DNA from 4 places in the Lysinibacillus sp. EB106-09-02-XG168 genome. Region 1 is predicted to be linked to each of the others. Evidence: a T-box and tRNA genes for the amino acid it is inferred to sense, from the RefSeq annotation. Region 1 holds a T-box; the other regions hold tRNA genes.
The links. The T-box of region 1 lies ahead of metG (methionine--tRNA ligase). A T-box ahead of a tRNA ligase gene usually reads a tRNA of that ligase, here a tRNA-Met.
Positions count from the first base shown of each region.

Region 2: it encodes a tRNA-Met, which carries the amino acid that the T-box ahead of metG (methionine--tRNA ligase) is inferred to sense. The anticodon was not compared.
Region 3: it encodes a tRNA-Met, which carries the amino acid that the T-box ahead of metG (methionine--tRNA ligase) is inferred to sense. The anticodon was not compared.
Region 4: it encodes a tRNA-Met, which carries the amino acid that the T-box ahead of metG (methionine--tRNA ligase) is inferred to sense. The anticodon was not compared.

Region 1 covers NZ_JBYTDN010000003.1:4,482,127-4,484,297, reverse strand. The annotation lists gene AC3WSO_RS22645 (HAD hydrolase-like protein) at 1-338, shown strand, start outside; T-box leader at 439-705, shown strand; gene metG (methionine--tRNA ligase) at 880-2,171, shown strand, end outside.
Region 2 covers NZ_JBYTDN010000003.1:3,825,435-3,827,605, reverse strand. The annotation lists tRNA gene AC3WSO_RS19400 (tRNA-Leu) at 1-39, shown strand, start outside; tRNA gene AC3WSO_RS19395 (tRNA-Gly) at 86-160, shown strand; tRNA gene AC3WSO_RS19390 (tRNA-Leu) at 166-254, shown strand; tRNA gene AC3WSO_RS19385 (tRNA-Arg) at 268-344, shown strand; tRNA gene AC3WSO_RS19380 (tRNA-Pro) at 358-434, shown strand; tRNA gene AC3WSO_RS19375 (tRNA-Ala) at 441-516, shown strand; tRNA gene AC3WSO_RS19370 (tRNA-Met) at 543-616, shown strand; tRNA gene AC3WSO_RS19365 (tRNA-Ile) at 623-699, shown strand; tRNA gene AC3WSO_RS19360 (tRNA-Ser) at 715-807, shown strand; tRNA gene AC3WSO_RS19355 (tRNA-Met) at 858-932, shown strand; tRNA gene AC3WSO_RS19350 (tRNA-Asp) at 936-1,011, shown strand; tRNA gene AC3WSO_RS19345 (tRNA-Phe) at 1,027-1,102, shown strand; tRNA gene AC3WSO_RS19340 (tRNA-Gly) at 1,106-1,179, shown strand; tRNA gene AC3WSO_RS19335 (tRNA-Ile) at 1,186-1,262, shown strand; tRNA gene AC3WSO_RS19330 (tRNA-Asn) at 1,267-1,343, shown strand; tRNA gene AC3WSO_RS19325 (tRNA-Ser) at 1,353-1,443, shown strand; tRNA gene AC3WSO_RS19320 (tRNA-Glu) at 1,446-1,517, shown strand; gene AC3WSO_RS19315 (S-layer homology domain-containing protein) at 1,909-2,171, shown strand, end outside.
Region 3 covers NZ_JBYTDN010000003.1:4,140,800-4,142,970, forward strand. The annotation lists tRNA gene AC3WSO_RS20985 (tRNA-Leu) at 161-241, opposite strand; tRNA gene AC3WSO_RS20990 (tRNA-Cys) at 289-362, opposite strand; tRNA gene AC3WSO_RS20995 (tRNA-Gly) at 371-445, opposite strand; tRNA gene AC3WSO_RS21000 (tRNA-Gln) at 452-526, opposite strand; tRNA gene AC3WSO_RS21005 (tRNA-His) at 544-619, opposite strand; tRNA gene AC3WSO_RS21010 (tRNA-His) at 652-727, opposite strand; tRNA gene AC3WSO_RS21015 (tRNA-Trp) at 744-817, opposite strand; tRNA gene AC3WSO_RS21020 (tRNA-Tyr) at 827-910, opposite strand; tRNA gene AC3WSO_RS21025 (tRNA-Thr) at 920-995, opposite strand; tRNA gene AC3WSO_RS21030 (tRNA-Phe) at 1,005-1,080, opposite strand; tRNA gene AC3WSO_RS21035 (tRNA-Asp) at 1,095-1,170, opposite strand; tRNA gene AC3WSO_RS21040 (tRNA-Met) at 1,175-1,249, opposite strand; tRNA gene AC3WSO_RS21045 (tRNA-Val) at 1,275-1,350, opposite strand; tRNA gene AC3WSO_RS21050 (tRNA-Glu) at 1,365-1,439, opposite strand; tRNA gene AC3WSO_RS21055 (tRNA-Ser) at 1,470-1,561, opposite strand; tRNA gene AC3WSO_RS21060 (tRNA-Asn) at 1,567-1,643, opposite strand; rRNA gene rrf (5S ribosomal RNA) at 1,660-1,775, opposite strand; rRNA gene AC3WSO_RS21070 (23S ribosomal RNA) at 1,892-2,171, opposite strand, start outside.
Region 4 covers NZ_JBYTDN010000003.1:225,693-227,863, reverse strand. The annotation lists tRNA gene AC3WSO_RS02250 (tRNA-Pro) at 5-81, opposite strand; tRNA gene AC3WSO_RS02245 (tRNA-Arg) at 100-176, opposite strand; tRNA gene AC3WSO_RS02240 (tRNA-Lys) at 192-264, opposite strand; tRNA gene AC3WSO_RS02235 (tRNA-Gln) at 280-354, opposite strand; tRNA gene AC3WSO_RS02230 (tRNA-His) at 365-440, opposite strand; tRNA gene AC3WSO_RS02225 (tRNA-Trp) at 488-561, opposite strand; tRNA gene AC3WSO_RS02220 (tRNA-Tyr) at 567-650, opposite strand; tRNA gene AC3WSO_RS02215 (tRNA-Thr) at 660-732, opposite strand; tRNA gene AC3WSO_RS02210 (tRNA-Asp) at 742-817, opposite strand; tRNA gene AC3WSO_RS02205 (tRNA-Met) at 822-896, opposite strand; tRNA gene AC3WSO_RS02200 (tRNA-Val) at 921-996, opposite strand; rRNA gene rrf (5S ribosomal RNA) at 1,007-1,122, opposite strand; rRNA gene AC3WSO_RS02190 (23S ribosomal RNA) at 1,309-2,171, opposite strand, start outside.

The DNA.
Region 1 (2,171 bases):
CGGATAACTATGATTTATTCATTGCTAGTAATGGACAAATTGAGTATTTACAGGCGATAGTAGAAACTTATCAATTACAACGTTTTATTAAAAGTACATATAGTATTCAGTCCATTTCGAGTGGTCATAAATCGGATTTAGTGAAAAAGGTAATTGAGGAAAATACCATTGAACGCGGGGCAGTTGTTGGTGATCGTTCTTCTGATATTCAAGCAGCTCATGACAATCAGTTATTCTCTGTTGGTGTTCGCTTCGACTTTGCACAGGAAACAGAATTACAGAAAGCGGACACAGTTATTGATGATTTAAAAGAGTTACTTGATTTAAAGTTAGGATAAAATTTTTTTCGACTATTTTCAGTTTATAGAGAAATAGGAACGATTTATCGACATACATTGCAATTCATAATTAAAAAGAGTAAGATAGTGGAAATCTATAATGAAAGCATTGATAAGGAAAAGTAAATTGGATAAGCATTATATAGAGAGCCTCTGTTGGTGGAAATGAGGTAAATGTCCCATTTTGAAAATGACCTTTGAGCTTCGTACCGAAAGCGGGTTTGCGAGTAGATTACGACGAGATGGGCACTCGTTATAACAGCGGCAGTATCTCTCATTGAAATTTTAAATGAGACGCACTGATGGAGGCAAATAGTGAGAGCTATTTGTAAATATAGGTGGTAACACGGGTAAACTCGTCCTAATCAATTTTGATTAGGGCGTTTTTTTTATCTTCATTCAGGACTTGCCTGAATGAAGATAAAGCCTCCGGCGGATGTCACGGATTGTTTATCTGCGCGAAAGCGAAGCGTCAGTGGCAATTAAGCCGAGGCGTAATTGATCTACACTTTTTACATTTTTTCGAGGGGAGCAACTTAGGATGACAATTGTTATTGGAGGCGCGTGGCCATATGCAAATGGTTCTTTGCATTTAGGGCATGTTGCCGCATTATTACCGGGTGATATTTTGGCTAGATATTATCGACAAAAGGGCGAGAAGGTATTATATGTTTCAGGAAGTGACTGTAATGGCACTCCGATTTCTATTCGGGCTGCACAGGAAAATACGACAACGGAAGCAATTGCTAATCATTATCATGAAGAGTTTTCAAAATGCTTCAATGAATTAGGATTTACCTATGATTTGTATACGCGGACAGATGCGCAGCACCACCATGAATCTGTTCAAACAATTTTTTTACAGCTATTAGCGAACAATTTTTTATACAAAAAGAAAATTGAACAGGCTTATTGTGAAACAGACAAGCAGTTTTTGCCTGACCGATTTGTCGAGGGGACTTGTCCAAGCTGTGGTGCGAAGGCACGTGGTGACCAATGTGATAATTGCTCAACCATTTTAGACCCGCTCGATTTAATCGATAAACGCTGCAAGATTTGTAGGAATGCACCAATTATCAAGGAGACAGAGCATTTTTATTTTGCCTTTAGTCAGTTTCAGGGGAGGCTAGAGACTTATTTAGCGGAGGCAAAGGCAGAAAAACGCTGGCGAGACAATGCCTTAAGTCTAACAGAGCGTTACTTGGCAGAAGGGGTCCCAGACCGTGCTGTAACAAGGGATTTACCAAATGGAATAGATGTGCCAGTACTAGGCTTTGAAGGCAAAAAAATATATGTGTGGATTGAAGCAGTAGCGGGCTACTTAACAGCGAGTTTGGAATGGGCAAAGCAGCACCAAATTGCGATTGAAGATTTGTGGAATGAAGAAACGATTTCATATTATGTGCATGGTAAAGATAATATCCCGTTCCATACAGTTATATGGCCAGCCATACTTATGGGGATAGGAGCGAAGGCAATACCTACACATATTGTATCAAATGAATATTTAACATTAGAAAAACGAAAATTATCGACGAGCCAAAACTGGGCGGTATGGGTGCCTTATATTTTAAGTCGATATGATGCAGATTCCATTCGTTATTTTTTAACAATGAATGCGCCAGAAAATCGCGATACGGATTTCTCTTGGCGAGAATTTATTTATAGTCATAATGGCGAATTACTTGGCGCTTACGGTAATTTTGTTAATCGTACATTGAAATTTTTAGAGAAATCGTTTGATTGTCAAGTGCCTCATGCAGAGGTAGATGACACTATTCGAATACAAACAACTCAGCTGTTTAAGGATGTTGGGAATCATATAGAAGCGGG
Region 2 (2,171 bases), 660 kb from region 1:
CCGCAAGGCGTGGGGGTTCGACTCCCTTCACCCGCACCATATTTTAAATTTAATAATTGCCAGGATAAATAAATCTTATGCACATGCGGAAGTAGTTCAGTGGTAGAACACCACCTTGCCAAGGTGGGGGTCGCGAGTTCGAACCTCGTCTTCCGCTCCAAATGTGCCGGGGTGGCGGAACTGGCAGACGCACAGGACTTAAAATCCTGCGGTAGGTGACTACCGTGCCGGTTCGATTCCGGCCCTCGGCACCATTTTTTATAATTAGCGCCCGTAGCTCAATTGGATAGAGCGTCTGACTACGGATCAGAAGGTTATGGGTTCGACTCCTGTCGGGCGCGCCAAATTAATATTTATCGGAATGTAGCTCAGCTTGGTAGAGCACTTGGTTTGGGACCAAGGGGTCGTAGGTTCGAATCCTGTCATTCCGACCATTTTATGGGGCCTTAGCTCAGCTGGGAGAGCGCCTGCCTTGCACGCAGGAGGTCAGCGGTTCGATCCCGCTAGGCTCCACCATAAAAGATAACCAGTATAAAGATCCTGGCGGCGTAGCTCAGCTGGCTAGAGCGTACGGTTCATACCCGTAAGGTCGGGGGTTCGATCCCCTCTGCCGCCATCTTAAGGACCTTTAGCTCAGTTGGTTAGAGCAGACGGCTCATAACCGTCCGGTCGCAGGTTCGAGTCCTGCAAGGTCCACCATTTATATATTGTTACGGAGGTATACCCAAGTCTGGCTGAAGGGATCGGTCTTGAAAACCGACAGGCGGGTAACACCGCGCGGGGGTTCGAATCCCTCTACCTCCTCCAGTTTATTTTATAAATGGCGCTTAAAAAACTCGAAAAGAATATTTTATTAACGCGGGGTGGAGCAGTGGTAGCTCGTCGGGCTCATAACCCGAAGGTCGTTGGTTCAAATCCGGCCCCCGCAACCAAATGGTCCCGTGGTGTAGCGGTTAACATGCCTGCCTGTCACGCAGGAGATCGCCGGTTCGATCCCGGTCGGGACCGCCATTTTTTTAAAAATATGGGTCAGTAGCTCAGTTGGTAGAGCATTAGATTGAAGCTCTAAGTGTCGGCGGTTCGATTCCGTCCTGACCCACCATATGCGGGTGTAGTTTAATGGTAAAACCTCAGCCTTCCAAGCTGATGTCGTGAGTTCGATTCTCATCACCCGCTCCAATCTAAGGGCCTATAGCTCAGCTGGTTAGAGCGCACGCCTGATAAGCGTGAGGTCGATGGTTCGAGTCCATTTAGGCCCACCATTATTCCGAAGTAGCTCAGTTGGTAGTAGCACCTGACTGTTAATCAGGTTGTCGCAGGTTCGAGTCCTGCCTTCGGAGCCATTTTTTTGTGGGGAAGTACTCAAGAGGCTGAAGAGGCGCCCCTGCTAAGGGTGTAGGTCGGGTAACCGGCGCGAGGGTTCAAATCCCTCCTTCTCCGCCATTGGCCCGTTGGTCAAGTGGTTAAGACACCGCCCTTTCACGGCGGTAACACGGGTTCGAATCCCGTACGGGTCATACTGAAATGCAGTAGATGTAACTTACATCTACTGCATTTTTTTGATATTTTGTCAAACTTTGTGCAACAGTTGCTCTAAAATCTAACTGAAGCGTTAGTAAATTAGTGTAACGGTTTGATTTATTTCTCCTCTAAAACTGATATCATAATTGTTTTTCTATGGGCAGCACTTACGAAGAAAGCTTTTCCTATCCTCATTATCTCCCAAACTAGCAATAAAATTATGCAATTTTATATAGAAAAAACTATTGTAATTTAAATTTACTCTGTACTTACAAATCATTGGACAAATAATCCATGGAAAAACACTATAATATTGGTATATCCTTTGGAATATATGTATCTTTCTTTTATAATGGGAATGAATAGAATTCGTAGGAGGTTATAGATGTGAAAAAAAAGCAGAGTAAATGGATTATGAGTACAGCAACTGTTGCATTGGTTGCTGCAGCTGTTGTTCCTACTGCAAGTGCAGCAAACTTTACAGATATTGCAAAAAGTGATCATAAAGAGGCCATTTTAGCACTAGCAGATGCAAAAATTGTAGGTGGATATCAAGACGGCACGTTTAAGCCAAACGCGGTTCTTACGAATGGCAATGTAACGAAATTTTTAGGTAAATGGCTTGTAACAGAACATTTCCAAGTGCCAGC
Region 3 (2,171 bases), 340 kb from region 1:
TAAAACAAATCTGATTATGTGTAAAATTTGTGTAAAACAAAATCAATTCTTATCGTTTTCTATCTTATTCTCAGGAAATGCAAAAAGCTCATAAACCCTATCATATCAAGGTTTATGAGCTTTCTTAACTTTTTTATCGTAACGTAAATTAAACTAAAGATACCGGTGGTCGGGGTCGAACCGACACTCCAAAGGAACACGATTTTGAGTCGTGCGCGTCTGCCAATTCCGCCACACCGGCACAATGGAGATAAAAAAAATCGGATAAACCGATTGAGTAATAAATTATGGAGGCGGCAACCGGATTTGAACCGGTGATAAAGGTGTTGCAGACCTGTGCCTTACCACTTGGCTATGCCGCCTTAATAATTGGAGCGGAAGACGAGGTTCGAACTCGCGACCCCCACCTTGGCAAGGTGGTGTTCTACCACTGAACTACTTCCGCAATAAATGGCTGGGATACCTGGATTCGAACCAGGGCGTGACGGAATCAAAATCCGTTGCCTTACCGCTTGGCTATATCCCAAAAGTTAAATATATAAATGGGGCGACTGATGGGAATCGAACCCACGAATGCCTGAACCACAATCAGGTGCGTTAACCACTTCGCCACAACCGCCATATTATTATATTTTATTATTTTAAATTAAATGGGGCGACTGATGGGAATCGAACCCACGAATGCCTGAACCACAATCAGGTGCGTTAACCACTTCGCCACAACCGCCATGAAATTAATTAATTGGCAGGGGCAGTAGGAATCGAACCCACATCAAAGGTTTTGGAGACCTCTATTCTACCGTTAAACTATGCCCCTATAAAAAACTGGTGGAGGGGGACGGATTCGAACCGCCGAACCCTAAGGAGCGGATTTACAGTCCGCCGCGTTTAGCCACTTCGCTACCCCTCCGGGAATACATGGTGCCGGCGATAGGAGTCGAACCCACGACCTACTGATTACAAGTCAGTTGCTCTACCAACTGAGCTACACCGGCAAAAAAATATGGTGGGTCAGGACGGAATCGAACCGCCGACACTTAGAGCTTCAATCTAATGCTCTACCAACTGAGCTACTGACCCATATTTTTAAAAAATGGCGGTCCCGACCGGGATCGAACCGGCGATCTCCTGCGTGACAGGCAGGCATGTTAACCGCTACACCACGGGACCATTTTGGTTGCGGGGGCCGGATTTGAACCAACGACCTTCGGGTTATGAGCCCGACGAGCTACCACTGCTCCACCCCGCGATAATAAGGTGATTTATTTAAATAATGGTGGAGGATGACGGGCTCGAACCGCCGACCCTCTGCTTGTAAGGCAGATGCTCTCCCAGCTGAGCTAATCCTCCATCTGGGTATTAAATGGTGACCCCTACGGGATTCGAACCCGTGTTACCGCCGTGAAAGGGCGGTGTCTTAACCACTTGACCAAGGGGCCATCGTTTGGAATGGAAAATCCTTAAAGTGCTGGCGGAGAGTAAGGGATTTGAACCCTTGAGACAGTGTTAACCGCCTACACGATTTCCAATCGTGCTCCTTCGGCCACTCGGACAACTCTCCAAGAATGGCTCCGAAGGCAGGACTCGAACCTGCGACAACCTGATTAACAGTCAGGTGCTACTACCAACTGAGCTACTTCGGAATAATTTTATCATATAGCCTAGCGACGTCCTACTCTCACAGGGGGAAGCCCCCAACTACCATCGGCGCTAAAGAGCTTAACTTCCGTGTTCGGTATGGGAACGGGTGTGACCTCTTTGCCATCATCACTAGACTATTTTGAAAGACAATACTTATTATAACATATCTTTGTTGAAGTTACAAGTATATTTTTAATAGTTTTTATTCTTTCAAAACTGGATAAACGGTGCATTGAATGTTTCAAACATTTTGGTTAAGTCCTCGATCGATTAGTATTCGTCAGCTCCATGTGTCACCACACTTCCACCTCGAACCTATCTACCTCATCGTCTTTGAGGGATCTTACTTACTTGCGTAATGGGAAATCTCATCTTGAGGGGGGCTTCATGCTTAGATGCTTTCAGCACTTATCCCGTCCACACATAGCTACCCAGCGATGCCTTTGGCAAGACAACTGGTACACCAGCGGTGTGTCCATCCCGGTCCTCTCGTACTAAGGACAGCTCCTCTCAAATTTCCTACGCCCACG
Region 4 (2,171 bases), 4.3 Mb from region 1:
AAGATGGTCGGAATGACAGGATTCGAACCTACGACCCCTTGGTCCCAAACCAAGTGCTCTACCAAGCTGAGCTACATTCCGATACTATTAGGCTTTATTTGGCGCGCCCGACAGGAGTCGAACCCATAACCTTCTGATCCGTAGTCAGACGCTCTATCCAATTGAGCTACGGGCGCATTTATAAAAACTGATGAGCCATGAAGGACTCGAACCTTCGACCCTCTGATTAAAAGTCAGATGCTCTACCAACTGAGCTAATGGCTCCTATTAAAAAATGAATGGCTGGGGTACTAGGATTCGAACCTAGGCATGACGGAATCAAAATCCGTTGCCTTACCGCTTGGCTATACCCCAATTATTAAAATGGGGCGACTGATGGGAATCGAACCCACGAATGCCGGAACCACAATCCGGTGCGTTAACCACTTCGCCACAATCGCCACTATATATAATCACAGTAGTGTTTGATAACGAGTACCTAGAAACCTGGCAGGGGCAGTAGGAATCGAACCCACACCAAAGGTTTTGGAGACCTCTATTCTACCGTTGAACTATGCCCCTAAAAATGGTGGAGGGGGACGGATTCGAACCGCCGAACCCTAAGGAGCGGATTTACAGTCCGCCGCGTTTAGCCTCTTCGCTACCCCTCCAAGGGATGATGCCGGCGATAGGAGTCGAACCCACGACCTACTGATTACAAGTCAGTTGCTCTACCAACTGAGCTACACCGGCAAAAAAAAATGGCGGTCCCGACCGGGATCGAACCGGCGATCTCCTGCGTGACAGGCAGGCATGTTAACCGCTACACCACGGGACCATTTTGGTTGCGGGGGCCGGATTTGAACCAACGACCTTCGGGTTATGAGCCCGACGAGCTACCACTGCTCCACCCCGCGATAATAGAGTGCTTGATAAAAAAATGGTGGAGGATGACGGGCTCGAACCGCCGACCCCCTGCTTGTAAGGCAGGTGCTCTCCCAGCTGAGCTAATCCTCCTGGGTATAATGCCTAGCGACGTCCTACTCTCACAGGGGGAAGCCCCCAACTACCATCGGCGCTAAAGAGCTTAACTTCCGTGTTCGGTATGGGAACGGGTGTGACCTCTTTGCCATCATCACTAGACTATTTTCGGCTTTCAATATACGTCGCATTTCTTCGTCAGCTTCAGTCGTTCAGTCAGTCACGTACTTAAGTACGCTCCTTCCCTCTCTCCATCGCTTCCTCGAACTACTCGTATCTTGAAACCCTATATGAAAGAAATTGTTCTTTCAAAACTGGATAAACGGTTCATTGAATGTTTCAAACATGTTGGTTAAGTCCTCGATCGATTAGTATTCGTCAGCTCCATGTGTCACCACACTTCCACCTCGAACCTATCTACCTCATCGTCTTTGAGGGATCTTACTTACTTGCGTAATGGGAAATCTCATCTTGAGGGGGGCTTCATGCTTAGATGCTTTCAGCACTTATCCCGTCCACACATAGCTACCCAGCGATGCCTTTGGCAAGACAACTGGTACACCAGCGGTGTGTCCATCCCGGTCCTCTCGTACTAAGGACAGCTCCTCTCAAATTTCCTACGCCCACGACGGATAGGGACCGAACTGTCTCACGACGTTCTGAACCCAGCTCGCGTACCGCTTTAATGGGCGAACAGCCCAACCCTTGGGACCGACTACAGCCCCAGGATGCGATGAGCCGACATCGAGGTGCCAAACCTCCCCGTCGATGTGGACTCTTGGGGGAGATAAGCCTGTTATCCCCGGGGTAGCTTTTATCCGTTGAGCGATGGCCCTTCCATGCGGAACCACCGGATCACTAAGCCCGTCTTTCGACCCTGCTCGACTTGTAGGTCTCGCAGTCAAGCTCCCTTGTGCCTTTACACTCTACGAATGATTTCCAACCATTCTGAGGGAACCTTTGGGCGCCTCCGTTACCTTTTAGGAGGCGACCGCCCCAGTCAAACTGTCCGCCTGACACTGTCTCCTGCCCCGCTAAGGGGCATGGGTTAGAATTTCAATACAACCAGGGTAGTATCCCACCGACGCCTCCTTCGAAGCTGGCGCTCCGAGATCTCTGGCTCCTACCTATCCTGTACAAGTTGTACCAAAATTCAATATCAGGCTACAGTAAAGCTCCACGGGGTCTTTCCGTCCTGTCGCGGGTAACCT